4 regions of the Bradyrhizobium sp. WYCCWR15520 genome follow, and region 2 is predicted to be linked to each of the others. Evidence: riboswitches for the same ligand, from Rfam matches in the RefSeq annotation. Region 2 holds a riboswitch; each other region holds the start of a gene.

Region 1 (7,175 bases), on a different contig from region 2:
AAGGCAGCCGCAAAATCTACATCTTACCCAGCCCACAGTGAACATGCATTTCGAGCAGCTGGAGGTAAAACCGGATGCTGCCCTCTGACAGCGCAAAAGCCAGCGACGAGATCGGGTGAGTGCTGCCACACGCACCCCATCAGCCCGGCTAGTTGAAATCGGTCGAAGAAAGGCGTGCGATCGCAGGATTTAACCGCCGACGCGCCGCTCATTGCATTAATCAAGATGAATACATTCGTTACAAATTGGAAATCTCAGCGAAGCACTTCGATTGAGCGGTCGCTTTCACCAAGGCGGCGCACATCAGGGTCAAACTCTTGCGCGCATTGCCCGTACGCTAATGGGGAGACTTGGCATCGCCGGCGCGGCATTTCACGTGCGGGCGTGATGCTGAGGCGAAGAAAGTGCAGGGGGTATCCACCTAACTCCGACAGGAGGCGAGATGCGCAACAGCTCCCATATTCCCTACCACGGTCCAGTGAGGTGCTGTGCGATATGCGGCGGAAAGTTCGGGCTGATCCGCCACTACTGCTGGCGAACGGCCCTTTGTTCCATGAAATGCGTCGACCGCCTCAAGGCGCGGCGGGAGGCCGACCACAAATGGCTTCGCTGGTTGCGAGCGGCTTAATAGGCGGCACCGAGACGCCGCGGGAGACGGGGTCGGGGCAGAAGCGCATTAGCGGAGTTGAGAAACTTGTCATTAGAATTCGGTGTGACGCATTAAAGAGTAACATGGAAGTATCAGGTGACAGAGACGTCGGCAACAATCATCGACTTTACAGCTTACAGGATGAACAAGCGTGCCGCGGCTGACCTGTCGCGCGACGTAATTTGGTTGACTGCGCCATATCCAGCGGTCGCATCCTCGTCTCTTCTGGCCGTTTCTGGCCTGGATCCCGTTTGGTTTGCTGGATCCGTCCGTGTCGGAACAGGAGCCTTCGTGAGCAGTCCCCGGACGCGGCGCGGGGAACTAGTGACGGAGATGGATGCGCGACTGTTAACGTTTGTGCGTGGGTTCCCAATTTTGGAGACGAGATCGTTCTTGCCAGCATTGACAGTTTTCTCTCGACTTCCATAGGAAGCACTGACTGCAGGGATACGAGGCAAGCGATCGATCGAGATCTATAATAAGTCAAAGTTAAGAGCAGCCTCCTTGAACGTGTCGCGATTCCAATGCTGCAGCGGTGAATGGTGGAGGGACGTCGTGTCGCCTGGGCCGCCGCGTACGCATGATACGGCACGCATGGCCGATCCATCGTCGAAGTATCCTGGTCGGAGATAGTGTTGGCAATGTCGGCCTGGGATTCGGCAAGACAGCGTCTGTCAGCATGGCCTAGGGAATTATCCCTTGATGCGGCTGCTGCGCAGACAGGCAAACCCATGCTTTGCTTCTGGCGGAACGCCGGAGGACCATCTCGGTCTCACCCCCGGAGTGTTAATGTCATGCGTAGATCCGAGGTGCAGGGAATGAAAGCCGACCAAACGGGAGTGTGCTAAGATATATGTAGACTTGCACTGAATAGGTGTTTTCGTGGATGAGCAGTTTTTAAAGGACCGGGCCCAGATCATTCGCGATCTAGCGGACAAGGCAGACCCTTTCATTAGAAAAAGGCTGCTGGACCTAGCGGAACGGTATGATAGACGTATAAGACCGACGGTCTCAGATGACAAAGCGCGGCGAAACTAATTGGTCGTGGAACTGTTCCGACCGATCAGGCGACTCACCATTGATTGCACGTGGCCGATTTCGTGGTCGACATCCATGAGCGACGCTCTGGAGTCCGCCTGAAGGGACCCGACCGCACGTTTTCTTCAGAGCCGCTCGCGCCTGAAGACGCGGAGGCGGCTTATTACATTACGAGGACGTCAATCGCCCGTCTTGCGGAGGCGTCCTCTTCTCGAAATTAGGATGGGTGACCGTACGCCGGCATTTACGAACAACTGTTCGCCGAGGCTAATGACCTGTATCTGCGAGAACCTGCTCGCACCATGCGTTTTTGCGGTCAGAGCCATTGAGATCCTGCAAATCAATCTCTTGCCGGATGCAGAAAAAAGGCCGCGCGAATGTTACGCGCGGCCAAGTCAGGGAGGAACGCCCCAAGGGGCGGCTGAAGGAGCATCGAGATGAGTAGATCGATCACTCACCGAGAACTCCAAGCTTGTGAGAGCATCAGTGTTACGAGACGCTTTTTTGTTCGTCTCTAGTCGCGCGAAGTGATCGAATACTTGAGTTCTTGCGCGGTTTGGCGGTAATTTTTGTACATGTCTCGCATCTTTTGTGCAAAGATGATCAGCTGGACGCATCGTTCAGCTCGACGTATCGGTCGGTCTACCGCGATAAGCCCGGATACCTAAGGAGGTCACCGTTCCCTTCTTTGTTCAGGCGGGATGTCGTTTCGGCGACACTCATCACGGGTCTCGGTGATCTATTACAAGCCTGTACGTGACGTGCGCTGCGAGTTCAGAATCGTGAGAAGCTACAGGCCTATGGGAATGTCAACGTAGCGCATCGATGGCTCGTCAGCGTCCGCCGGACCGAGCTGGTCCGAAGCCGACTGGCAAGCCGCAAGCGCTGCCGATGTCTGCTCTATGGCCTGCAAATGGCGAAGCATCACGCGGATATGGCGCGGCCAAAATGGTCGTTTCGGAGTGCGACGGTGGACGGTTCGAGTCCGCAGACGACAGAATGGATGACATGCCGCTCGAAGGCCACGAGATCGGGGGTGCCCGTAACTTTCAAGCACGGGCCAGGAAGGTGATGCGGCAGTCGTGCCTGAACGGGCTGTTTTTGGCCAAGGTGGTCGCTGAGCCGATGCAGGCGATAGAGATGCGCGGAGGTGGGCAACCTTCGGTCAATGGCTACGTCAGCGCATGGGTACGGCGATGCGACAGTAAGTTTCGGCAAGATATGGGTGTGCCTCGCGATATAGCATGTAGGCGCGTGCAGAGTTGGAGGCGGCCGCCTACCGATTTTCCTGCGGCGCTCACCACCGCGGAAAATTCGAACCTTTGCCGAGCGGATGCCGGGCGTGCCGCTGCTCGCCAATGTGACCGCCTTCGGCAAGACGCCGTTTCTTGCGGCGGCAGAATTCGAAATAACTAATCAATGGCGATCTGGCTCGTGTCGGCGCTGCGGGTGGCGAATAAGGCGCAGGAAGATGTGTAAGCTGGGATCGCGCAACCGCCGCACCCACATGATTGTCGATCGAATCCAGACGTGCGCCCAACTCTATGCCACGATCGGGCCACACGACGACGAGGCTAGATGCCTCCGTTCTCCAGACAATCGCTCCGAACCGCACAAAGAATTATCGAGAGGTTGACGGAACAGTCCTCTTGCAGGTAATCGGAGATGTCGAGGTTCTCCGGATGGATCCGGAGCTAAGAGGGAAGCCGGTGCGATGCCGGCGCTGCCCCCGCAACTGTAAGCGGCGAGCCGCTGTCCAATAGAAGCCACTGAAGCCACGCGGCTTTGGGAAGGTCGGATAGCGGCGACGACCCGCGAGCTAGGAGACCTGGCCCGACAATATATTCGTCCACGGGCGGGGTGTCCCGGTGGTGCGCCAAGCAGTTGCCGCTTTCCGCGGCTTTTCTGCACGCGTCCGCCATGGCCTTTGCTCCCAACATGGGGTTGAAGCTATGTCTCTTCTCTCGATTCCTGTCGCTACCCTCGGTACGCCGCGCATCGGTCCGCGCCGCGAACTCAAACTCGCGCTCGAGAGCTATTGGGCCGGAAAATCTGACGAAACGCAGCTTCTTGAGGCCGCGGCTGCGCTTCGCGCCGCCAACTGGGCGCGGCAGAAATCGCTCGGCGTAACCGTTATTCCTTCAAACGACTTCTCGCTTTATGACCATGTGCTCGATACCAGCGTGATGGTCGGTGCCATTCCGGAAATTTACGGTTGGAGTGCAGGCCCTGTTTCGCTCAAAACCTACTTTGCGATGGCACGGGGCGTGCAGCGCGATGACCATGACGCGAATTGCGGTCACGCCGAGCACAGCGCGGCAGCGCAGGAGATGACCAAATGGTTCGACACCAATTATCACTACATAGTGCCGGAATATCACAAGGATCAGACCTTCACGCTTTCCTCTCGCAAGCCGATCGAGGAGTACGAAGAAGCGAAAAACCTGGGTTATCAGACGCGCCCGGTGCTTGTTGGTCCGGTCACCTTTCTCAAGCTCGGCAAGAGCGCCGATCCTGCATTCGATACGCTGTTGCTTCTCGATAGGCTGCTGCCGGTCTATGTAGACGTTCTCCGCGAACTCACCTTAAGGGGCGCCGAGTGGGTGCAACTGGACGAGCCATGTTTGGTCCTGGACCTCGATGCTGCCACACGCGACGCGCTGCGCCGGACCTACACCTATCTGGCGAAAAAGGTTCCCGACGTGAAGATCATGCTCGCTACCTATTTTGGAACGATCGGCGATAACCTGGAAGCCGCTTTGACGTTGCCGGTTGCGGGCCTTCACATCGACCTGGTCCGCGCCCCGGAGCAGTTGGACGTGATTGTCGCCGACGCTCGAAGGGATCTTGTCATTTCCCTCGGAGTCGTCGATGGCCGCAATGTCTGGCGTTCGAACCTTCCAGCGGTGCTCGACCGGCTCGAACCTGCCATCGCAAGGCTCGGCAAGGACCGCGTGCAGATTGCACCCTCATGCTCGCTGCTTCATGTCCCGATCGATCTCGAACTAGAGACCGATCTCGATCTCGATGTGAAAAGCTGGCTTGCTTTCTCCGTCCAGAAGATCGGAGAACTCGCAACGCTGGGCCGCGTGCTGGCTAAAGGATGGGAGGAAGCGGCGGATGTACTTGAGGCTTCGGAGGCCGCGGCCGTCGCGCGCGAAACGTCACCCAACGTTCACAATGCGAACGTCGCCAAGCGAATGGCTGCAATCGATGGCAGCATGCGGCGTCGTCACAGTCCTTTCGCCCGGCGCGCCGAGGTTCAGCGCGCGCGGTTCCGATTGCCGACATTTCCAACGACGACGATCGGATCGTTCCCGCAGACGCTGGAGGTTCGCAACGCCCGCGCAGCCCATTCCCGGGGAACGATGAGCGACGCACAATACGAGCAGTTTCTCAAGGAGGAGACGGCGCGTGCGGTGCGCTGGCAGGAAGACATTGGTCTCGACGTTCTCGTGCATGGAGAGTTCGAGCGCAATGACATGGTGCAGTATTTCGGTGAGCGGCTGTCCGGCTTCGCATTCACCAAGCATGGTTGGGTTCAGTCCTACGGCTCGCGATATGTCCGGCCGCCCATCCTGTTTGGCGACGTCTCCCGGCCGACGCCGATGGCGATGGAGTGGTGGCGCTTCGCGCAATCGCTGACCAAGAAGCCACTGAAGGCGATGCTGACTGGGCCGGTGACGATCCTGAACTGGTCATTCGTCCGTGATGATATTCCACGGAGCGAAGCATGCCATCAGATCGCGCTCGCGATACGTGACGAGGTGATCGATCTGGAGAGGTCCGGCGCGATGATGATCCAGATTGACGAGGCTGCGCTCCGAGAAGGATTGCCGCTGCGCAAGTCACAATGGAAGACCTACCTCGGCTGGGCAGTAGACAGCTTCCGCATCTGCTCGGCTGGGGTGGCCGACGAGACCCAGATCCACACCCATATGTGTTATTCAGAGTTCAACGACATCATCGATGCGATCGCGGCAATGGATGCCGATGTCATCTCGATCGAGACGTCACGGTCAAAAATGCAGCTGCTTGATGCCTTCAAGAGCTACAAATATCCAAACGAGATCGGACCGGGCGTTTACGACATCCATTCGCCGCGCGTCCCGGATGCAGCCGAGATGAAAAATCTCATTGCGCTGGCGCGGCAGCGGCTTTCCGATGCGCAGCTCTGGATCAATCCCGATTGCGGCTTGAAAACGCGCCGATGGGAGGAGGTGCGTCCCGCGCTAACCAATATGGTCGCGGCTGCCCGTGAATTGCGGGCGGCGTCCTGATCCCAGTTGCCGATCTCCGACGTCTTTTTTCACAGGGGGCGCCGATGCGTTTTCTAAATCAAATGCGTCCGCTTTGGAAAAGAGGGGCCCTGTTGCTGATTCATCGCTGGTGGGAGCGATGTAGCGTGGTGGCGAGAAAACGATCCTGAAGTTGGTCGGAAGCAAGGCTCAAACGATCGAGGGGAACGAAATGCTCTCGATCCATCTCGGTACTGCTGGAGGGTTGAGTTATTGAGTTGAGTGTTTGCCGACTTTGGGAACCGGAACGGCGAAGCGTCGGACGATTTGCGAATGGTCGACGCGGATCCGGACGATTCGTATCGTCTTGCCCGGTCATGTGAGGTCAGGCCGGAGGGCGCTTTCGCTTCCTCGTCTCGCGGGCGAACCAATCGTCTTCGTTCACCTGAGACAAGGCGACCTTTTCGCGCTGGAAGATCGCTGGGCTCATCAGTAGGTGCCATTGTCGAAGGCGTCGCGAGAGATTACTGGCTGCACTGCTGCTACCCACGGCGCTCCACGCCACCTCCGTCGCTATCCCCCACCCAACAGAGCAAATCCGACAGCCAGGGCGAAAACGGCATCGGAGAAAACTTTGGCGTAAGGTCGCAAACCCGATGAACCAGAGTCTATTGCTAATCGCAAAGTAGGCAAGAATATAGCTCCGTAGCGGAGCGTCCTTGTCGTGATGCGCTTCCAAAGCTCTTCCTGCCTTCTGAAGGCGTGAACAGCACCAGGCCGTTGTTCGTTCTGCGCCTTCTATCCTGTTCGCCTGATTTCCAGACGGAAGGCGCGGCGCTAGCGCACTAACGCTAATCACAGTTCCGGAAATCACAAATCACTTGAGGCGAGCAGGTGCGTCGAGTTTAAATGATCTGATACGCGATTTGATTGAAGTGATTCGGAGAGAAGAACATGCCCAAAGGCAAGGTGAGGCTGTTTAAGGAGGATAAGGGTTACGGCTTTATAGGGCCTGACAGCGGTGGTGAAGACCTCTTCTTCCACGTGAGCAGCTTATCGCCCGGTGTAACGCTCAAGCAAGGCGACCGCGTCAGCTATGAAACCGCTGTAGACCACAGGACGGGACGTGGTCGAGCCGAAAAGGTCGTGATCGATTGATCATAGAGACTTGGGCAGATTCATCCCGGCCCATACGAAGGCTTATTAGCGAGGGCGTCAGAGCGCCTTTCGCTTCTCCGACACGATATTGG
Region 2 (7,175 bases):
CGCCTGTCCGCTGCCTTCGCCAGGGGCGAGTAGCCAATTCATCGCTCAACACCGGTCCATGGCACGATCACGTGTTCGCGCCGATAGTCGGCACGATATGCCGTCACCTTGAACACATCGGCCATGACGGCTTCGGATAACGCCTGCTCCGGTGTGCCCTGCGCGACGAGGCGGCCGTTCGACAGTACAAGAATGGTGTCGGCGAACCGCGCGGCAAGCGCGAGATCGTGGGTGACCACGATCACCAGAACGCCGCGGTCGGCCGTTCTACGAAGATTCTTCATTACGTCGATCTGAAAACGAGGATCGAGGGAAGCCGTCGGCTCATCCGCCAGCAGGACCGGCGCCTCGCCCGCCAGCACCCTGGCGAGCGCGACGCGGCTACGTTCGCCTCCCGAGAGCTCGGTAACGCGACGCGCTGCGAGCGTCATGATTTCGGTCGCCTGCATCGCGCGAGTTATGGCAATTTCGTCATCCGATGAAAGGCGTGCCGGATCGGTCGCACCACGTGGGTAACGTCCGAGCGCGACGATGTCTCTTACCTGCAGCGGCCAATGCACTACATGTCCCTGCGGAAGATAACCAAAACGCTTGGCGCGTTCGCGCAACGGCAGCGACGACAACAGGTCGCCGCCGACCTCGACGGTACCCGTCGACCGCACCAATCCAGCGAGCGCCCGCAGCAGCGTGGTCTTGCCGGCGCCGTTCGGACCAACCAGTGCCACGAGGTGCCGGCTTGAAAATGACAGCGAGACGTCCTCCAGCACGGCACGGCCGGACAGGGTCACGCCAAGGTTGTCAACCCTGAGAAGTGCGCCGTTCATGCAACCCCTCCAGCTAATGCCCGGCGCTCACGCACGATCAGATAGAGAAAGAATGGTACGCCGATGACAGAGGTGAGGACGCCGACCTTGATATCGGTGTTCGAGGGAATGATCCGCACGGCAATGTCGGCCGCGGTCAGGAGCGCCGCGCCGGTCAGTGCGCTCGGCAGCAGCAATCGCGCCGGGTCGTATCCGACCACCGGCCGCATCAAGTGCGGCGCGACAAGGCCGATGAAGCCGATGGTACCGGAAACGGCGACCGCTCCGCCGACTCCCAGCGCGACGCCGGTGATGACCAGGAGCCGCACCCGTGTCACATCGATGCCAAGGCTCTGCGCGGTCTCCTCTCCAAGGCTGAGCGCACGAAAGGCGCTGCGTTGACTCCACAACAAGATTGCGCCAGCCATAATAAACGGCATGGCCAGCATAACATGGCGAAAACTGCGATCCTCCAGGGAGCCAAGCAGCCAAAACGCAATTTCCAGGCTGGTGAACGGATTAGGTGACAGGTTCATTGTCAAAGCGGTTGCCGCGCCCGCGAGGCTGGAGATCGCCAACCCTGCCAAAATGAGCAGCAGCAATCCGGCGTTACGGCCGGCGATGCTGAGCAGGACGAACACCGACACAAACGCCATGGCAATGCCGGCCACCGGCAGCGCATAGGAACGGACGTCCGCCCATCCCAGTGCGATCATCAGAACCGCACCGAAAGCCGCCGATTGTGGTGCGCCGAATAGCGATGGCGAAGCCAATGGATTGCGCAACAGGCCTTGCAGGGCTGCGCCGGACAATCCGAGCACTGCGCCGATCGCCGATGCGAGGATGGCCCGTGGCAGGCGAATTTCCCGAATAATCGTCTGCTGCGCGTCGCTGCCTCCGCCGAACAAGGCATCGACGACCGTGGCTGGCGAAAGCCTGACAGGCCCCGTTCCAAGCGAAACCAGCGCCAGCAGCGCGACCAGTACGACAAGACCGACCGTGATGGCGTATGGCGGCTTCGTTGCAGATTGACTCACCATGTCGCGTTAACCCCGGCATAGACTGCAGGACCCGTGGTGCCGAAGTTGAACACCTCCTGGTAATGCTCGTTCAGGATATTTTCGCCCCGCGCGAAAACCTTCCAGACGGAATCGATCTTGTATTCGGTATAGAGATCGACCCGGGTATAGGGATCGAGCAGGTTGGTTTCGTTGGCGCCGCTGTAGCGTTTGGAGACAGTGAGCACGCGCGGCTCAATGAGCCATTTGTCGGTGGGCGTAATGGCCAGTGCAAGCCGGGCCACATCGGAAGGACGGCGTTGCAATGTGAGATTGGTCCTGAGGTCGACGGCATGCAGATGGGTGTAGGCGGTCTTCAGCTTCAGATACCCTGGCAGGAGAACAAGATCCGACCCGAATTCGATGCCGGAGGTCTCGGCGCGGGTGACGTTGACATAGTGCCCAAGGGGATTGGCGGCATCGATCGAAAATTCGATCAGGTTGGAAAATTTGTTGGCGAACGCCGTGACCGACAGTGTCAGTCTCCCGTTGAACAGGGTTTGGTCTATTCCGGCGTCATATCCGAAGCTCTGCTCGGGACTGAGCGAACTATTGCCGTAAGTTGGTGCGTAGAGCTGATAGAGGGTGGGCGCCTTGGCCCCGGTGCCGGCGCTGGTACGCAGCTTGGTGCCGGTTTCGGCAATCGTGTAGGCCGCGGTCGCGCGCCAGGTTTCGAAACGGGCGACGTCGACGACATCGTCGACCCGCCCGCCAAGGCTGATGTTCAGCCGCTCGCCGATCGGCAATTGCCATAGCGCAAACACCGAATTGGTGTCTTGCGTTCCCGCGAGCTGCGGCCTCTGCGGCCCAGGAATCGGGAGCAGCTTGGTAGCATAGGTGTTTGCGGTTTCGTGTTGTGTTCTGGAGCCAAAAATAAGCGATCCCAGCGGCCCCATTTTCAGGTTGCCCTGGTATTCGGCGCCGACACTGTTGCCGACGTAATCGGAAATTGTCGATGTCGTGTTCTGCGGCAGTTTGTTGATCTTGTAGCTTACCTCGTTGAAGGAGCGGTCGATGTGAGTCTCGAACACGTTGAAGCTATGGTTCAGGATTCCGTCGAGCGTATCGAAAGAGGCGCGTCCCCAAACCTGCTGGAGCAGACGCGTGGCGCTTGAAGGCGTGTCGGGAAATGCGCCGGTCGCCGCATCGTATGCCGATCGCGTGAACGAGGAGAGAATTCCGGATTCCAGCCGCACACCTTCTCCGGCGTCGTAGCCGATGCGCGCCGAGCCGCCGACGCGATCGAAGCCATCGCGCTCGAGCGGGCCATACTTGGCCTCAAGTGCCGGAATGCGATAACCAAAACGCGAGAAGCCGTTGCTGTGTTGTCCGCCAGCGGCAAGAGCATATGACCACGGACCGGCGGAGCCTGTCACCGATCCGCTGGTGGCGGCAGTGCCATAGCTTCCGCCCTCGGCGCGGACGTTGAATTGGGCGGGGCCGCCGCCCTTCTTGGTGATGATGTTGACGACACCGCCGATCGCGTCCGAGCCGTAGAGCGCACTTTGCGGCCCCTTCAACACCTCGATTCGCTCGATGGAGCTCGGCATGAGCATCGCGAAATCGAAGTCACCGCTGGCGGCGGTTGGATCGTTGACACGAATGCCATCGATCATCACCAGGGTCTGACCGGTGTTGGCGCCGCGCAACCGGATGCTCGTCATCGCGCCGGGGCCGCCGCTTTCGGTGATGTCGAGGCCCGGAACGGTTCGCAAAGCATCGACCAGGGACCCCGGATTGGTAGTTGCAATCGTCTCCTTGTTGACGACGCTAACGGCGCTTCCTGTACGGCTGAGCGGCTCCGGCGTTCGGTCCGGTGTGATCACCAATTCGGACGGTTGCGGTGGCGAGGAATCGGGCCTTGCCGGCACAGCCTGCCTCGTGCGCGCTGCGTTGTCCGTTCGGCGAACGGGCTTGGCCGGCTTGGCCGACGGCTTGGGTTCGACCACGACCTCTGGAAGTTTCTGCGGACCCGACTGGGCGATCGCCTCTTCAGGAAGGCCAAACAGGCCAAATAACGCGGCGAAGCCCGCGGCAAACCTACAGAATCCCATGACCACCTTTCCTTCGACCCACCGTCGAACGAGTTGAGCTTGGTCATCGGCCGGTCTCCTGGCTCGCGGTCGTCTCCCAGTCCGCCTTCCCAAACCAATGCAGGTTCAGTGGCTATGTTGGACTGAGAATGGCCGCTTACAGTTGCGGGGGCAGCTGCGGCATTGGGGGTGTTTCCCCGCACCGCATTCCCGTTTCACCTTCTACGAAGGCACCGATGACGGATGGAACGAAGCACAGAGCGACATCCGACGCAACCATTGGCGTCGACTCGCTTACGACGAGGCTCCGGACGATCGTGCGGAGAACCTGTGAAAAAAAACACCGGTGAGGCAACCAAGCAACGCCCAGAACAGCAGGCTCGTAATGGTCACGGAGACCACGAACTGATGCGAGAGCGCATCGGGAACGTCGCTATGCGCGCCGGCATGCTGTGGCGCGCCAACCAGGTGTGGAGAGACGACCAGGCAAAATCCCAGTACGGTGGCCCAGACGGCGCGATGCAGAAAAATGAGACCCATGCCGAGGGCAGTTGCCAGTGCGGTCATGGTCCACCAAAGCTGACGTGCCCCCAGGGCGGCGACCGGTGCGCCCGGGAGCTCGGGCGGCAATCCAAGCCCCGGCGCGGCGGTGAAGACCACAAAGCCGCTTAGCCCCCACAACAGTGCTTCGTGCCGGTCTACGCCGCCGCGCATGGCATAGAAGCCGGCCAGCAAGAGCGAAAATCCAATTGCCGTGAGAATATTGGCGGCAGCCGTCAGGCCGTTGCGCTGCAATCCTTCGGCTGGTTTCCAAGCGGTGGCCTCATGTTCGTGAGAGGCGTGATTATGGGGCGCATGCCCCTTGGTGGATTCGCCCGTCGGCTTGACACCGGCTTCCGGCGCCTGGTGTTCGTAGGTTTCGGCTTTGAGGATCAGCGGGACGGTGCTGAAGTATTGCAGGACAGTGACCGCGGCACCGCCGATCAGTCCGCTCAAGACCGCGGAAAAGACAATCGAACGAAAAATCGACATCGCAAATCAGTGGCAGGGAAACGCATTCGAATGACGGACGTCGTGCGCGGCGTTGTGGACGGCATCGATATGGGAGAAACCGACGAACCCCACGATGAAGAGACCGAGAGCCATGGCGAGAGCTGCCTGGTAGACCACGCTCAGGTCATGACTGGCGATCGGCAAGCTGGCAGCGGTACGAGTCTGTTGCATGACGGTTCTCCAAGGAAGCAGGCATTTCTAGCGGAAACGAATGTCTTTCGCGACCCCTAATTGCCCATTTGTTCGATTACGTCCCGGCTGGTGAGGTGAAAATTGACCCCGCGCGCAATTTCTCTTCGAGCAATTTTGGCCGCCGCCGCGGCACGGAAGGCGCGCTCCTGGTTGCGAAAAAAGGCCAGGCAATCATCAGGCTCCGGAAAAAACTGCAGTAGCGTTCGAAAGGCCAGCCGATGCACCATGCAGAAGCCGCGATGGTTGTCCGGCTCGAACGCCAAAGCGTCGATATCATCCCGCCAGCAAACTGGATTGTCGCTTTGATGCAACGGTAACTCCGGAGTTCAGCCCAGCGGAGCGGATTCGCTTTAGTCGCGCAGGTAGCGCCAGCCGATAACGACGCCGCTCACCGAGACGATAGCGCCCAGGATCGACAGCAGCCACACCACAATGTCCCAAGCCGGGCGGTACTTCAGGAACAGTTGAAAATCGAAACTGTGCAGCGCGTTGAACAGCCAGCGATATGTGCGCCGGCTGCTGTCCACGCGGCCGATGATATCGCCGGTGACCGGGCTGATGTGAAACCACGTCTTTGCGTCATCATCAAACACCGCACGCAACACCGGCAGTTCGCGGTCATGATGATGGGCATACCAGTAAGCGTCGTATTCCTTGAGGGTCAATCGCTCCGTGATGCGAGCATGCGGCAGCAGTTTTGCTGAGGCAGTCCAGAGGCGATCCTGCGAAAGCTTTGCAAATTCGCCCGATGTCACATCCAGTGGCGTCTGCGTGCCATCACGTGATGCAACGATGATCATCGGGCTGCCATCGAGCCAGACGAAACGCGCTTCAGTCGCGCCGAATTGCAGCGTTGGCAGCTTCGCCGCAATGGTCGGTATGTCGAGCGTGATCTCGCCGGAGTGCGAGGAGACATAGAGCTTGGTACCGGCATCGTCGCCGAGCGCAATCAGATAAAGCGGTCGCAGCGGATCGTAACGGGCAGTCACGCTCCATTGGTCGCGATCAACGATCTCTTCGAGCTGCGGTGTTTTGCTCGCGGGGTGGTATTGCGCGATCGCCCGCGCCTGTCCTTCGGAGAGGTTGGTGATGGCGCGGCCATCGGCGGCAGAGATCACCTGCCGCGTGCCGTCCCAGGCAGTCATGCGATACACGGGCTCGTCGGCCAGCATCGAAAGCCGGAGATCGCGCGGATAGCGGGTGACGCCAGCCTTCTTCATTGCGTCGTCCGGCGACAACGCCACTTTCTCCCATCGGATATCGGGAAGCGCTGCCAGCCTTTCCTTGTCGGAAAGGCCGGGAAACGCGACACACATCATCACGACGCCGGAAATGAACCACATGGCGAAGAACAGGCAGGTGATGATGCCGACCCAGCGGTGGCCGATATACAGCCACCGCCGGAGCGTGCGTTTCAGGGTGCGTGACACGCTCAGAACTTCACGTTGACGGCGAGCTGAGCCGTGCGAGGCATTCCGAGCAGCCATTGAGTGGTGCCGCCCGACGTCGTGTAAATCTCATCGAAGAGATTGTAGACGCGGAATGACACGGTGGTGTTGAGATCGGGCTTCCACTGCACCCCGGCATTGACGATGTTATAGGCCGGACGAGTGACCGTGTTGGCATTGTCCGCAAAGGTCTTGCCGACGATCTGCACGCCCGCATTGGCCGACCAGTTCGGTGCAAAGGCCCATGTCGCCCAGATATTGGAGACGTTCTGCGGCACATTGACAGGCACGTTGCCGGCATAGTTCACGCTTGCGCCGCCGACCGCCTGCACGAAGTCGTCATACTTCGCGCGCAGGAAGGCCGTGTTGGCTTCGATTCGCCAGCCATAGTCGAGCAAGAGGCCGACCGATGCTTCGACGCCACGCGATGATTGCTGGCCGACCTGAACGGTCAGCGACGGAATGTTGGGATCGCGTGCGAGCAGGTTGTTCTTCACGATCTCATAGCCGGCCAGAGTCCATTCGCCGCGGCCGCCCCAGAACGATTGCTTGACGCCGATCTCGATCTGCTTGCCGGTTGCCAGGTCG
Region 3 (7,175 bases), on a different contig from region 2:
GCGTGAGCCGGCCGGTGGTGCGGACCTATCTCGAGAAGATCGGACAGGCGCTCGACTGGCATGGCGCGCTATCCGTTGATTATCTCATGCGCAGCGATAACGATCCGCCCTTGCTGATCGATTGCAATCCACGGCTGGTCGAGCCGATGAATGCGTATCGATCCGGTGTCGATTTGGTCGGGCTCCTGCTTCGGATCTCGCTCGGCGAAACGCCGGAAGCATTGCCCGCAAGTAGCAACGGCGTGCTTACGCATCTGGCGATACAGGCGTTGCTCGGATGTGGGGCGCGCGGCGGCACGCGGCGCGACATTGTCAGGGAGTGCCGGTATCTCGTTGCGAGGAGAGGGCCTTATGCCGGCAGCAGCGAAGAACTCATGCCAGTGCAGTTAGACTGGCTCAGTGCCGTGCCGCTGGCGATGACGGCGGCATTGCTGCTGGCCTCGCCGAAGCTCGCGGTCAAACTTGCGCGGGGCGGGTTTAGTGCGCATATGCTTGATCTCCGAAGTATCCGGGCGATCGAGGGGGAGGAGCTTGACTAGACACAGCCCGTCATCGCCCGGCTTGACCGGTATTCCGCGGCGCCGACGTTGTACGGAAAGTCTCGGCGTACTGGATCGCCCGCCTTCGCAGGCGATGACACCTTGGTATGCTGCGCTCACAACGGCTCGTCGTCATTACCCGTGCGGTCGCGCTTCGGCGTTGCGATGTCGCCGTCCTCGTCATCCTCGTCCTCGGCCGGAATGCGTTCCGGCTTTTTCGGCTTGTCGTCCGCTTTTTTCGGAGGTTCGTTCTTCCTGCCCGTTCCGTCCATGTGATGCCTCCTGCCGGATCAATCGGCGTTTGCGCTGCGCGCCGACTCAGGGTAACGGCATGACCTCAATCTGCCGCGTTTGGCCGGCATCCTAGCGCCGATCAGACAATTCTTCCCGCCCTTTTTGCGGCTGCGGCCCGAAGGGCCTTACATGGAGCCAGTATGAAGAAGCCCCGCATTGCGCTGGATGAACCGCAGCCGCGCAAGACCATCCGTGCCGACAAGGCGCCAACCTCCGGTTACTCGCTGGTGGTCGATGGTCACTTCAAGTCGCATCACGATACGGTTGAGGCGGCGGAGGAAGCGGGTATGGCGTTGAAGAACCGCTTCCAGATGCTGCAGGTGCAGGTCTACGATGCCGAGAACAAGACGCGATCGCTGATCGATTGGCCGGGGCCGGCGTAACGCACCGGACTTTTGCGCGGCTCGCTCAGATTCGCCGTCCGCCGCTTTGCTGGTTCGCCAGCCAGTCGGAAAGGGCCGGGGCCTTCTCCGCCGGCTTCCGTGCCTTGGCGGCGCGCGCCTTCTTCGTCGCGGGCGCGCGCGGCGGCTCGGCAGCTTCGCGCGCCAGCCGCAATGCCCTCAACCTCGCCATGTTATCGAGCGTGGCTTTCGTGGCGGCTTCCCGCTCGGCCATCGCGGACTTGGCGGCCTCGGCCGCCTTTGCCGCCCGGTCGTCGCGGCCTTGATCGTCATTCGTCATTTCAAGTCTGTCTCAATCTACTATGTTGTTTTTGACCCCAGGCCCACCCGAATCTGTTTAGGAATCGGCGGCAGCTTCGACATTCTCTCCTGTCACGCCATTCGAGTTGCGACAGAAATCGTCGAGAGGTTTTGCGGCTTCATTTATCACGGGATCTGATCACAGAAAGCGTTATTTTTGGTCGAAATGATGTCGCTTTCTTTCCAAATCAATCATGCTCGTGCAGATCCGCATCTTCATTCTGCTCGTTCGGGCTGCCTGGATCGAAACTGGCAAGCCAAGTGTCCAGCGCCGTTGATGCATATCCTTGGGATTTCATCTGCCGCAAGGCGATGCGGATGCTGGTTCGACCGTGACGACCAGAGGCGACCGCCGAAGGCGGCTCGCCGGTAAGCACGGCATCGATCACACGCTGCTTGACCGCCAATGTTTCGGGATCGCCGCACACAGCCAGCATCGCCTGAAACGCGCGATGATGCGTGACGTCGAACGGCCGGGCCTCGCCCAGCCCATCGCGCGCCGGATGCGACTCATTGCAATCAGCGGAATGGACGCGGTTCGGGCATGAAAAGGTATTCTCCCCGGCAATATGCCCGAGGAGAATACCTTCTCGTCTGGTCAGGACAAGCCGGTCCGGCGGACCGGACCGGTGAATTCGCTCAGAACGTTGCGCCGGCCTTCACCATAAAGGTGCGGCCGGGGAGCGGGTAGGCCGAGAAGCGGCCGGGCGTAAACGAGCTGGCGATCGCGTAGTCATAGTAGAGTGCGTTGAACAGATTGTTCACGCCCACCGACCAGAAGAAGCGATCGTACTGTCCGCTAAGCTTCAGATCGGCGGTAGCACTGGCCGGAATGGGCCGCTGGGTGTTGGCTTGGTCGTTGTCCATGAAGCGCTCGCTCCAGGCACGTACGGTGGCGTCGAACACCAGGTAGTTCTGCCAGATATTCCAAGTCACGCCGCCCATGGCTGTATAGCGGGATACCAGCGGGACGTCGTCACCTGCGAACGGCCCCTCGCGAAAGACAGCGCGCGTATAGGCCATGCCGCCGCGGAGCGTCACCGTATCGCTGACACGCAGCGAGGCGCTGGTCTCGGAGCCGTAGCGGCGGGTCGGATCGAGGTTGACGTTGAAGAACAGCGCCGGGATGAAATGGATCTCGTTCTCGAGGTCCATGTTGTAGATGCTCGATTGCATCTGGAAGCCACCGCTCTTGATGCGGAATCCGCCCTCGATGTCATGCGAGGTCTGGGTCTTCAACTGGAAAGTCCCTGGAACGAAGAAGGGACCGCTGGAGACGCGCTCGTCGACGGTCGGGGTTCGGAATGCGCGCGCGGCGCGGCCGAATACCGAGAACACGCTGTTGAAGCGATGCTCGAGGCCAACATGCAGCGCGTACTGTGTTTCGTTGCTGTCCAATGGAGAGGCCGCGGGGCTGCAATTGAAGAACATGGCGCAACCGGGTGCATTGGGATCAAACCGATCCCGGGCACTCAGGCTGGTATTTTGAACCCTGGCGCCATAGGAGAAATCGGTCGTCGGCAATAGGCCGACCGTGTGCTGCCCGTAGCCGGCCAGCGTCTGCTGCGACAGGTCGTAGATGTGGGTCGGCGCAAGGCCCTTGAACGCTCCGCGGTCCTGATTGAATGTCGCGTCGTAATAATCGATGCCGGTCAGGATCTGCGAGGGAATTCCGAAGATCGAGTTCTTGATGCTCAATCGCGGCGTGATCGACCAGGTCAGCAAGGATGCGTCGTTGTAGGTGGAGGAGAAGCTCGGAAGTGGCGAGGCAAACGGTACGGCGCCGAAGAAACCACTTTGCGTGTCCTTCTTCCGAACGCCGCCGTCGACAATCAGGTCGACGCCATTCATGATTGTCTTGGTGAAGCCGGTGGTGGCGCTGGCGCCTTGCTGGTTGCCGTAATCGAACGGCGTATTGGTGCCCCTACGATCAGTGACGAGTTGATCTAGTCCGATGGAGGGATCGACGGTGCGGCCGCCCGGGAAACCGAGCTTCTGGTCGTCGCCGGTTACCGTAAGGAAGGCCTTGAGGTCCGGTGTGGAATAATTGAGATTGCCGACCCCGTTGCGCTGGTCGAGGGCATTGTTGACCCGGTAACCGTCAGACTTGATGGCGTTGCCATAGAAGGACGTCGACCAAGGTCCGTAGTTGGTCGCGGCCGAAATATTCGCAAGCCGCTGATTGAAGGAGCCGACGCCGGCCTCGGCGCGCATGGCAAAGGGAGGGCCGCCGACGCCGTCCTTCAGGACGATGTTGACGACGCCGCCGACCGCGTTGTCGCCGTAGAGCACCGCGCCGCTGTTGCCGCGGGTGATTTCAATGCGCTCAATCGAATTGAGCGGAATGGTCGAAAAATCGACGCCGGCCATGTCGATGTCGTTGAGCCTTCGGCCGTTGATGAGCACCAGCGTATTTGAGGTCGCGAAAGCGCCGAATCCGCGGAGGTCGACGCTGGTCTTGGCGCCGTTGACGCCGCCATACAGGCTCGTCAGTTGCACGCCGGGCGTTTGCGCGATGATTTCCTGCAACGTTTGTGCGGGCGAATGCGCGATCTCTTCGGCGGTAATAACGGTCGACGCCGTGCCGACAATGCCTGAAAACTGCCGGCCGCCGCTGCCGCCCGCGCCTTGCGAAGCACTTTGCGATGAGGCGCCCGAACCGGTCCCGGCTGCGGGCCGTGTGCCGGTCGGGGGCGCTGCCGCCGGCACGACGCGGCGCGAGGTCGATCCTTCATCGTAGGTCGGTTTGGCGCGGGTCCGATTCAGGTCCGTGGGCGAGGTTATCTCGATCGGCGGCAATTGCTCAGGCGGCGTCTGCGCCGCTGCGCCGGAAATGCCGAGCGATACGATCGGTATGAGGAAGCTGGAAGCAAGCCAGACGCGGCGGCGCGTAGCGGCTCTGTTGGTGGAAGACATGGTTCAGACCTCGGTATGACGTCAGTGGCACGTCACAGCGAACCAAGTCTCACCGTATGCTAACCGAGCTTAGGTGAAGCTAATGCCTGTACTCCCCGACCGACATCTTCGCGTGTGACCACGGCTGACGGCAGGTCTCCTGGCTCGCGGGTCGTTACCCCATCGTCGCCTTCCCAGGACCGAGATGCCCAGTGGCGTGTGACGAAGGATTCGCCGCTTACAGTTGCGGGGGCAGCCGCGGAATTGGGGAATTTCCCCGCACCGCATTCCCTTTTGATCCCCAAAACGGGAACCGTCGGGAACTATGGTAGAAGTTCGTCAAAGTCCGAGTCAATCCGCCCCGGCGCGCCGAGCAATGCCTACTGGACGAGTGCGCTATTTTTGCCGCATGAGCACGCGTGCCCGACCGTCTGTACCGGAGCGGGCAAAACTGCTTTAGGACGATCGATGAGTGTTGAGGCCGTAACCCTGACCAACGAGATTGCCACGCGCCGGCGGATCGGCGCGGTGGCGGCGCTTTCCGTCCTCGTTGTGTTCCTGATGCTGATCTCGCTTGGGATCGGGCCGGTGCGGCTGTCGCCGCTTTCAGTGGTGCAAGCGTTGTTGGGCGCCGGCAGCGACGTATCGCAGGTGATCGTGCGGGAGATACGCCTGCCGCGCACGCTGCTGGCGCTCGCGATCGGCGCTATTCTTGGCCTGTCGGGCGCTTCGCTGCAGGGCTTGCTCCGCAATCCACTGGCCTCGCCTTCGTTGTTCGGCGCGCCGCAATCGGCCGCCTTCGGCGCCGTGCTGGTGATTGCGCTGGGGCTGGCCGATGTGCGCTCCTACGCGCTGCCGGTTGCGGCGATCGCTGCGGCCTTCGGTTCGGTGTTTGTGCTGCTCACCATCGCCGGCCGCAATGCCGGGCTGCTGATCCTCATCCTCTCGGGGCTCGCGATTTCCAGCTTTGCGGGTGCTGCCACCGCGCTGGTGATGAACCTCTCCAGCAATCCCTTCGTGGTGCTGGAGATCGCGTTCTGGCTATTGGGCTCGTTGGAGGACCGCAGCTTCCAGCATGTGATGCTGGCGTTTCCCTTCATCATTGCCGGCGCGATCATGCTGTTCAGCCAGCGCCATGCCTTTCGCGCGCTCAGTCTCGGCGAGGAAACCGCGCAAAGCCTCGGCGTCGATGTCGGCCGCCTCCGGCTGTTCGTGATTTCGGGCGTCGCACTGGGCGTCGGCGGTGCGGTCGCGGTTACCGGCACCATCGGTTTCATCGGCCTGGTCGCGCCGCATCTGATGCGGCCCGTGATCGGTCACGATCCGGGGCGGCTGTTGATCCCGAGCGCGCTTGCCGGCTCGGCGCTGCTGCTCGCGGCCGATATCGCGGTGCGCATCATTCCCTCGACCTCGGATATCAAGGTCGGCGTGCTGACCTCGATTATCGGCGTACCGTTCTTTCTCTATCTGATCATGCGCGAACGCCGCGCGCTCAGCGGAGGCGTTGCATGAGCGAGACAGCATTGCTGAGCGCAAGGGGGTTAGGCGTGCGGCTCGCCGGCCGCGTCGTGCTGACTGACGTTTCGTTCGCGCTTGACGCGGGACATCTGGTTGCCCTGGTCGGGCCGAACGGCGCCGGCAAGACCACGCTGTTGCGGTCGTTGGCCGGGCTGATCCCGTCCGAAGGCGAGATCGCGATCGGCGGTCAAACACTGGCCACGCTTCCGCTGCGCGAGCGCGCAAAACGCTTTGGCTACCTGCCGCAGGGGCATGTCGTGCACTGGCCGCTGCCGGCGCGCGATATCGTAGCACTCGGTCGCTATCCGCATGGCGCGACCGATCCGGCACGGCTGTCGCCGAAGGACGCGGAAGCCGTGCTGCGTGCGATGCAGGCGGTCGACGTGCTCGAATTCAGTGATCGCCGCGTCACCGAACTCTCGGGCGGCGAGCGCAGCCGCGTCGCGCTGGCCCGCGCGCTGGCCGTGGAGGCGCCGGTCATCCTGGCCGACGAGCCGACCGCCTCGCTCGACCCTCGGCACCAGATCGACGTGATGCAGAATTTGCGCGCGACCGCCGACAAGGGCGTGCTGGTCATCGTGGTGACGCACGATCTTGGGCTCGCCGCGCGATTTGCCGACCATGTGCTGGTGCTGCGCGAAGGCCGGCTGGTGTCGCAGGGCGCCCCGGCAGAGGCGCTGTCCGAACAGGTGATGGCGGATGTGTTCCGGATCTCGGCCTATCGCGCGGAGTATCAGCGCGAGGCGGTGATCGTGCCGTGGGCGGATGTCTGATGCGGCGGCCGGCACTTCTAGCGGTGGCGATGGCGCTTGGGTTGCCGGGTACAGCGCCTGCCGCCAATCTGCCGCGGCTGGTATCGATGAATGTCTGCACCGATCAATTGGTGCTGATGCTCGCGGACCCCCACCAGATCCTGGGATTGAGCCGGTTCTCTCGCGACGGCTGGCAATCGCAGGCGGGCGACCTCAGCCGCTATCCGGTGCTATCGGGCGGAGCCGAGGACGTGCTGCTGATAAAGCCCGACATCGTCGTCGCCAGCGCGTTCGACAAGCGCTCGACACGGGACTTGTTGAAGGCGAAAGGGCTTCGTCTCGCCGAACTCGCCGTGCCGCGAACCCTCGATGAAGCGAGGCAGCAGATCCGCGAGGCCGGCGACATCACCGGTCATCCCGATCGCGCGGCGGCGGAAATCGCGCGGCTTGACGCGGCGCTGGCGCGCGCCCGTCAG
Region 4 (7,175 bases), on a different contig from region 2:
TTGCAGTTACGCCGGGCATAACGCGGATTGCAAGCCCATGCCATTGAGACGAGACTTCAAGTGCTTCGAACACAGCCGCTGCCATGGCGAAAACACCTGGGTCGCCCGAAGAAACCATGACAACACGGCGTCCTTCCGATGCCAGCTGCAAGGCATCGCTTGCGCGCTGCAACTCCATGCGATTGTCTGATGGATGCAGCGTCAGTCCTTCACGCGGGGCTACTCGCGCGACGTATGGCGCATAGCCCACGACGTCGGTCGCGGCGGCGAGCGCGGCGGAGACTTCCGGCGTGACTAGCGCCTGGTCGCCCGGCCCAAGTCCCGCGATGGTCAATATGCCCGTCATTCGGCCGCCTCCATCCGGCGTCCCCGCCCATGCACGAGCACAATCGCGAAATAGGGGCACTCGGTCTCGTCCACGTCCTCCAGCCGCGCGACGCGCTCGGCCGGCATAGTGCCGCGTTCGATCAGCCATGCCTCGCCAAGGCGGCCGGCGCCGGCAAGCGCGCGGCGCACCTTCTTCAGATTGCGCCCGGTCTTCATGATGACGAGCGCATCGGAATTGCGCGCGCGTTGCTCGAGCTCTTGTTCCGACAGCGTACCCATCAGTACCGTCATCACATCGTCGCCGAGGGCGATCGGCAGGCCGACCGAATTCCAGCAGCCAGCCATGCCGGGAATGCCGGCGATCACCTCGATCTCGACGCGGCGCTGCAGACGTGCACGGAGGTGCATGAAGGAACCGTAGAAGTAGGGATCGCCCTCGCAGAGAACGACGATGTCGGCCGCGCGGGCGATCCGCGCAAGACGCTCCGCCCACTCGTCGTAAAAGCCGGCAAGGAGGCCAACATATTCCGGACTATCGAAGGCGATCTCCGTAGTGACCGGATACTCCATCGGATATTCGCAGACGTCCTTTGCCAGTAGTCCATCGACGATGCGGCGCGCCTGGCCAGCCCGTCCTTTCTTCCGGAAATAGGCAACGTGCTTGGCCGCACGGACCTCACGATCGGCGCGCACGCTCATGAGGTCCGGATTTCCTGGCCCGAGGCCGCAACAGATGATGCGCCCCATAGCTATTCGTTCCGGCTCGCCAGCGCGTTCACGGCGGCGACCGTGATTGCGGAGCCGCCAAGGCGCCCCTCGACCGTCAGCGCCGGCGCAGGCTGGTCAACCATCAGCGCAAGCTTGGCTTCAGCCGCGCCAACAAAGCCGACCGGACAACCGATGATCGCTGCAGGTCTTGGACAGTTGCGATCCTCCAGCATGTTGAGCAGGTGAAAGAGCGCGGTCGGCGCATTGCCGATAGCGACGATCGCGCCGTCCAGATGCGGCCTCCACAATTCCAGCGCTGCGGCTGAGCGGGTATTGCGCATGGATTGCGCGAGGGAGGGAACCTTGGGATCGTCAAGCGTACAGATGATGGCGTTGCCGGCCGGCAGGCGCGCACGCGTAATTCCCTCCGACACCATGCGTGCGTCGCAGAGGATAGGCGCGGCGTTCTGCAGCGCAGCCCGCGCGATGCGCGCCATGCCGGGCGTGAAGCGGATGCAGGATTCGAGACTCACCATGCCGGCGGCATGGACCATCCGCACGACCACTGGCTCCTCGTCGGCAGAAAATCGCTCAAGGTTCGCCTCCGCGCGAATGGTGGCGAAGGATTGACGGTAGATCGTCGCACCATCGGTTTCATAGACGTGCGTCATCAGGGCGCTCCCGTTAGAACGGAAGGATCCGCGATCATTCGGCCTGCGCTTACTCCACGCTGGCTAGGCGTATCCCTCGTTGAGCCGCTGCGGATGACATCAAATCCCTCGCGGGTCGCAACAAGGGTGAGCGCAGCAGTCCCCGAATGAGCACAGCCTTTGGCACAGCCAGAGACGTGAAGCCTCTCGTCCGCGGCAATATGCGACGCAAGCGACGCTGCAAGTGCACGAGTGTCGCAGTGCGCCTCACAGCAGGCGGGCGCACCGCTGCAGGCGACGACGCGCAGGATCGGATCGTCCGCTTGGGTGACGAGGCTCTCGCAGTGGGGCATTTCGCGCAATCCTTCCGCCACAATCATGCGCCAGGGCGTCATCCGTAATCCTTGCGAGCATCCGGCAAGATGGCTGAGAGCGGCATGTGTCAGCTGTCCGAAAGCCGCAGCGACCATCGCGCCTTGCGGATAAAGTCCGGGACGCGGCTCCGCGATCATGCAAGCCGGCTTGACGTTGCTACGAAGCGCGTCGGGCAGTTTTGCGCCAGCCCCGACATGCGCTTTCATTCGCCCTCTCCCCTCCCTGGCTCCGCCCGAGTCGACGAACCACTCGGCAAGCGCGAGCGCAACGCTTACCGCTTCTGTCCGTGAGACGGGACGACCATGCTCCGCACCGTCGGCACGCACGATCAGCTCTCCCGCGATGCTGCGCTCGATCCGGATGTCGGCGGAGGCGCCGGCCAGCGCGGGCTCTGTGCTGCAATCAACGGCGAAGCCGAATTTGGTCGGCAGGTCGGGCGGTCCCATCACAAGCCCGCGTTCAAGTTCTGCTGCGAGAAAACAGGTATCGTCACTGGCGCTCCAGAAGGGCGAGACAAGGATGTTGCGCCGCGCTTCCGACTCCGCATCGGGATCGAGCAAGTGCAGCCGTGAGAGTTCCTCGATCAAGGGCCGATGACCTTGATCACTGACACCCCTGATTTGCAGGTTGCCCCGGCTGGTCAGATCGATCAGGCCGTTGCCGTAGCGCTCGGACAGCACCGCAATTCCCGCTGCCTGCTTCGGAGCCAGCCGGCCACCGTGCGGCCGGATGCGAACCACGAGCCCATCTCCCGACCGCATCGGCCGTAAGGCGCTGGGGCACCAGCCCTTGATCGCAACAGCGCTCATGAAGCCTCCCGCAGCGCGACCGCAATCGAATTGCGCCGTGTCCTCCAGGGCGAAGCTTGATTCAAACGGGTGAAGCAAGTCTCGATCGCCGCAAGCGCCGCCGGATTCTCGCGCGCCATGAAAGTGCGCACGTTGTCGCTGCCAAGCATCGCGTCGTAATAGAGATCGAAGAGATGCGTGGGCACCGCATCGGCAAGATGTGCAAAGCTGGCCATATGCTCTAGCGTGGCAGCGATTTCCGCCGCGCCCCGAAAGCCGTGGCGCATCATCCCGGACATCCATTTGGGTTGACCGCACGCGCACGCACAACGCGCGAAATTTCCTCGGTCAACGAGCGAGCACGCGGCTGATCGGGATGTGTCGCGTAGGTGGTAGAGCGATGGTGTGGCCGCGCCGAGGCGCGCCGCCGCGGGCGCAAGGCCCGCCTCATGCACGGCATAGTCTGCGGCGAGCAGCAGATCCGTTTCATGGTAATCGGTGGAAATGCGGGCAAGCGATTGTTTGCGGAAGATCTCCGGCCGGCTGCGCCACGGCACGATGCCGTCGGCCGTCGCCGCATAGGCCGCAGCACCGGCGATCACGTCCGGCGCGTTTATGTCGGACAGGCGGCCGCAGACGTAAGACCACCGTCCAGGCGCGCTGAGCGCGCAACCCTGGCTACAAGCAGACAGGCATTCGACCGGAACCACGTGGACGTCTTCCGGCACGCCGGCGAGAATGGCGCTGTGCAGACGCGCGCCTGGCGTGATTTTGCCTTCTCTTACGGGTTGGTCGGCACGGCAGGTGATGCAGACATGAAGCGTGACGGTCATCGCCCTCCTCGATTTTTGGCGGAGGCGATGAGGCGCACGAACCGGAGACACTACGGTTCGTTGCCGTCGCGGAGCACCCCGTCCGCCGGTCTCAAGTCTCTGCGCTGGCAGGTCTCCCGGCTTGCGGAGCAGGTTTTCCCTTCGATCTCCACCTTCCCAACCCTTGACGGGTCAGTGGCTCCTAGAGATCTCTCCGGTCACGGTCGCGGGGGCGGCTGCGCTTCAGGTCCAAGCTTCGCGGCTAGAGCCCTATCGCATTCCCTCTTCGCCTGTCCTAGGACAGGAACCAACGCCACCCCACCATTTGCCCAAGCGTGCAGCTTGTCAAGCCGTAGAGCGTGCTCATGACTTCCGAACCTGATGCCGCTGAGGACGAAACCGTGACCTCTGAAGCCTCGCTGGACGCCCACCATGCGGCCAAAATGGCGAAGAAAAAAAGCAGCGCGCGACCGGATGATAGCCGCCAAGAGCGGTGAGAAGGGACTCATCATCGTCCACACCTGCGCGAGCAAAGGGAAATCCTCCTTGGCTCTCGGCATGATCATGCGGTGCGTTGCGCATGGCTTTCCCTGCGCCATGATGCAATTCATCAAAGGTGCGTGGGACACCGGCGAGCGCCCGCTGCTGACCAGACATTTTGGTGAATTGTGTCGCGCCAACTGGGAACATCGGCGATCGGCGAAGGAATTTACCACTCGACGATAGCCTAGGTTTCAACTTTCCATCCAGAGCCTTCATCGCGTGTCAACTCGTAGGTCAACAAATCAGGATGCTGACCGCGATGCATTTGATGCGAACCTGGCGATTGGCCGAAGCGCAACTGGTAAATGCCATGCCTGTCCTTAGGAAAAAAGCTTTTCTGCCGGCCCACTATCGTTGCGGAATAATAGGCCGCTGACAGACATCAACTAATCCGATGGGCCGTTCTGACCTATCGATGGATTGGTGCGAGGACGCGGCGCCGCCCCCTGAATTCATGGGCGTGAGTGAGATCAAATGCAAGATCTGCAAGCTGGCGCTCCTGCTCGCCAAAAAAATGCCCGGCCTCCTTTTCGGCGGCCGGGCGGAAGTCAGTCTGGGGGGGAGCGACGCTGCTACACATCGCACCAGCTTCCGTCGGCAGAGGGAGGGTGCCGGCGGTTCATTTACGGCGGGGGCATTCGCCGTTAACTTTAGCCACGGGAAGGCCGATATACGTTCCAAATGAAATCAGGTTTCGCTTCCTTCTGCTCTATTCAGGGAATTCGGCCCAACGATCGCGTGAAGCTCGACAAGTGCGTCGGTCACGTAATCTTGAGGCGATCATCAAAGATATGCTTCAAGATGAACCCACCGAAAAGAGGCTGTCCGCCAATGCTTCGCCCACCTGTGATCACTCATCCGCGATGGAAGTGACGTCCGAGTATGTGTGCCATTTGCACCAGACTATGCTCGCTTTCTAACAGCATTCCGCAAAACTGGTGAAATCGATTGTTTCGATGGGATGCATCTATGCTGTTGATACATAAAGACATGCGTTCAGCGACCCTTGATCTAAATCGCCTCATTCGCGCAGGACGCTCTGGTGACCAGGCGTAAGCTCTGGCCGAATTGCAATCCATTTTACCAAGACATCGCGGTGGCCGACTTTTTTGCGCGGCCTCGGCCCGTTTCCCATCTGCAAGGCCCGCTGCGTGTTTGCGCTGCTTTCGGATCAGCCAGCGCACGCGGCGGAAACCCCACAATTGCGAGTCTAGGGCTCAATCGCGAAAGACCGCTGAGAGGGCATGTTGGCCGACGGCTGGTGCGAAGCTACTCATCGAGGCTTGCACGGACACGGCTCGCAAACAGCGAAGCACCCGGCTCATCATGGCGCAGGATTGTTTGGTGGCCGACAAAGTCTCGCTACGCAACGTGGTAATTGCGACACTATTCTCAATCCAAGAATGTCGCGCGGCCGTTCCCTGGGCCGACTAGACGCAGATCATCGGCAGCTTTCGAGCGGCACGTCGTTTGCAAGGGTGATATTGGGCATGGACACGGACCTTCAGCCGTGCCGATGCCCGCAACCTTCAGGTTGCAGCCCGACGCACCTCTTGCTTCTCCCTTTAGCAAAGTGCGTCGGGCTTTTTCGGTCATACAGACACGCCCTTGCAAGAACACCCCCTTGCCTATGGCAACGCCTGTCTTGACCATGCACGCTGCTCTGTATCCGGATTTTCGTATTCGGGATTCGACAATGCACGAGACAACCTTTCGGCGAGCCACCTGAGAGGTTCCCAAACTGATAGATTCCCGTCGATTTAGCTCGGTGGGCTAAGACGTGAAGTCGTGTGCGATCGAGGACCCAACAGCGCAGAGCTCGGCGGCATCAAGGAATCGGCTGGGCCACTCCGAAAACCTGCCTACGGGTCTACCGCCGATCGATTACGTCCTTATGGCCGATGACATAGTCCCCTCCTTTACGGTTGAGCGGGTCAAGTATCAGGGACGAAACAACCGACCGTATCGCGCTAGATCAACATCGGAAGCATCTGCCCAGGGCGCGCGAGGACAAGGCGCTACGATCAAGCGTTACAGCCGCGATTCCGACATCCGCTCGACGCGGCGCGGATCCGGCCTTTCGTCGTCGTCAGAAGCGCCGGGCTGACGCCATCGACCACCTCAGTTGTGCTTTTCAGGTAACAGCGGCCTGATCTCGGCCAAGCCCGCGATCGCATCACAACCAGAATGCTCGCGATCAGGATAATGAAATTCTTTTCGAAGATTTGATGGCGGGTTCAGAAGGCAATCAGATCGTTCCTTATTGCGCCGCCTGCAGCCCGAGCTCTGTAGCCAATTCCGCCCCGCCTGCCCGCACTGTCATCCATAGATTATAGGCCATGATTAACGACCCGATCAAGAACAGCGCTCCACCTGCGGCGCGGATGATGTGGAAGGGATGCATCGCTTCCACGGTCTCGATGAAGGAATATTCGAGGAAGCCGAGCGAGGTGTAGGCGCGCCACATCAGGCCCTGCAGGATTCCCGACACCCACATCGCCGAGATGTAGAGCACGATGCCGATGGTCGCGGTCCAGAAGTGCCAGTTGACCAGCTTCAGGCTGTAGAGCCCCTTGCGATCCCACAGCCATGGAATCAGGCAGTACAGCGCGCCAAAGGAGACGAAGCCGACCCAGCCCAGCGCACCGGAATGCACGTGACCGATGGTCCAGTCGGTATAGTGGCTCAGCGAGTTCACGACCTTGATCGACATCATCGGCCCTTCGAAGGTCGACATGCCGTAGAAGGCGACCGACACGACCAGCATGCGCAGCACGGGATCGGTGCGAAGCTTGTCCCAGGCACCCGACAGCGTCATCAGGCCGTTGATCATGCCGCCCCATGAGGGCATCCACAGCATGATCGAGAACGTCATGCCGAGCGTCTGCGCCCAGTCCGGCAGTGCCGTGTAGTGCAGGTGGTGCGGACCGGCCCAGATGTAGAGGAAGATCAGCGACCAGAAATGGATGATC

What was found. Region 2 has a riboswitch for cobalamin ahead of AC0QUY_RS21475 (TonB-dependent receptor plug domain-containing protein). Riboswitches for the same ligand answer to the same signal wherever they lie in the genome.
Region 1: linked by a shared signal. The riboswitch ahead of metE (5-methyltetrahydropteroyltriglutamate--homocysteine S-methyltransferase) and the one ahead of AC0QUY_RS21475 (TonB-dependent receptor plug domain-containing protein) in region 2 are both predicted to bind cobalamin.
Region 3: linked by a shared signal. The riboswitch ahead of AC0QUY_RS15545 (TonB-dependent receptor) and the one ahead of AC0QUY_RS21475 (TonB-dependent receptor plug domain-containing protein) in region 2 are both predicted to bind cobalamin.
Region 4: linked by a shared signal. The riboswitch ahead of AC0QUY_RS33430 (DUF1636 family protein) and the one ahead of AC0QUY_RS21475 (TonB-dependent receptor plug domain-containing protein) in region 2 are both predicted to bind cobalamin.

The regions. Positions count from the first base shown of each region.
Region 1 covers NZ_JBWBWM010000059.1:1,705-8,879, reverse strand. Annotated here, with positions in the region: cobalamin riboswitch at 3,342-3,537, shown strand; gene metE (5-methyltetrahydropteroyltriglutamate--homocysteine S-methyltransferase) at 3,640-5,967, shown strand; gene AC0QUY_RS38300 (cold-shock protein) at 6,880-7,083, shown strand.
Region 2 covers NZ_JBWBWM010000018.1:96,973-104,147, forward strand. Annotated here, with positions in the region: gene cobD (threonine-phosphate decarboxylase CobD) at 1-33, shown strand, start outside; gene AC0QUY_RS21465 (ABC transporter ATP-binding protein) at 39-824, opposite strand; gene AC0QUY_RS21470 (FecCD family ABC transporter permease) at 821-1,843, opposite strand; gene AC0QUY_RS21475 (TonB-dependent receptor plug domain-containing protein) at 1,837-3,915, opposite strand; cobalamin riboswitch at 3,947-4,147, opposite strand; gene AC0QUY_RS21480 (CbtA family protein) at 4,189-4,926, opposite strand; gene AC0QUY_RS21485 (CbtB domain-containing protein) at 4,933-5,118, opposite strand; gene AC0QUY_RS21490 (hypothetical protein) at 5,175-5,450, opposite strand; gene AC0QUY_RS21495 (PepSY domain-containing protein) at 5,490-6,569, opposite strand; gene AC0QUY_RS21500 (TonB-dependent receptor) at 6,572-7,175, opposite strand, start outside.
Region 3 covers NZ_JBWBWM010000012.1:103,358-110,532, reverse strand. Annotated here, with positions in the region: gene AC0QUY_RS15570 (hypothetical protein) at 1-539, shown strand, start outside; gene AC0QUY_RS15565 (hypothetical protein) at 656-811, opposite strand; gene AC0QUY_RS15560 (hypothetical protein) at 974-1,216, shown strand; gene AC0QUY_RS15555 (hypothetical protein) at 1,242-1,514, opposite strand; gene AC0QUY_RS15550 (DUF6925 family protein) at 1,723-2,103, opposite strand; gene AC0QUY_RS15545 (TonB-dependent receptor) at 2,174-4,450, opposite strand; cobalamin riboswitch at 4,563-4,762, opposite strand; gene AC0QUY_RS15540 (FecCD family ABC transporter permease) at 4,898-5,941, shown strand; gene AC0QUY_RS15535 (ABC transporter ATP-binding protein) at 5,938-6,720, shown strand; gene AC0QUY_RS15530 (ABC transporter substrate-binding protein) at 6,720-7,175, shown strand, end outside.
Region 4 covers NZ_JBWBWM010000038.1:60,978-68,152, forward strand. Annotated here, with positions in the region: gene cobJ (precorrin-3B C(17)-methyltransferase) at 1-346, opposite strand, end outside; gene cobI (precorrin-2 C(20)-methyltransferase) at 343-1,074, opposite strand; gene AC0QUY_RS33415 (precorrin-8X methylmutase) at 1,077-1,706, opposite strand; gene cobG (precorrin-3B synthase) at 1,706-2,869, opposite strand; gene AC0QUY_RS33425 (cobaltochelatase subunit CobN) at 2,866-3,354, opposite strand; partial or broken gene AC0QUY_RS33430 (DUF1636 family protein) at 3,352-3,681, opposite strand; cobalamin riboswitch at 3,771-3,987, opposite strand; partial or broken gene AC0QUY_RS33435 (cob(I)yrinic acid a,c-diamide adenosyltransferase) at 4,026-4,335, shown strand; gene ccoN (cytochrome-c oxidase, cbb3-type subunit I) at 6,464-7,175, opposite strand, start outside.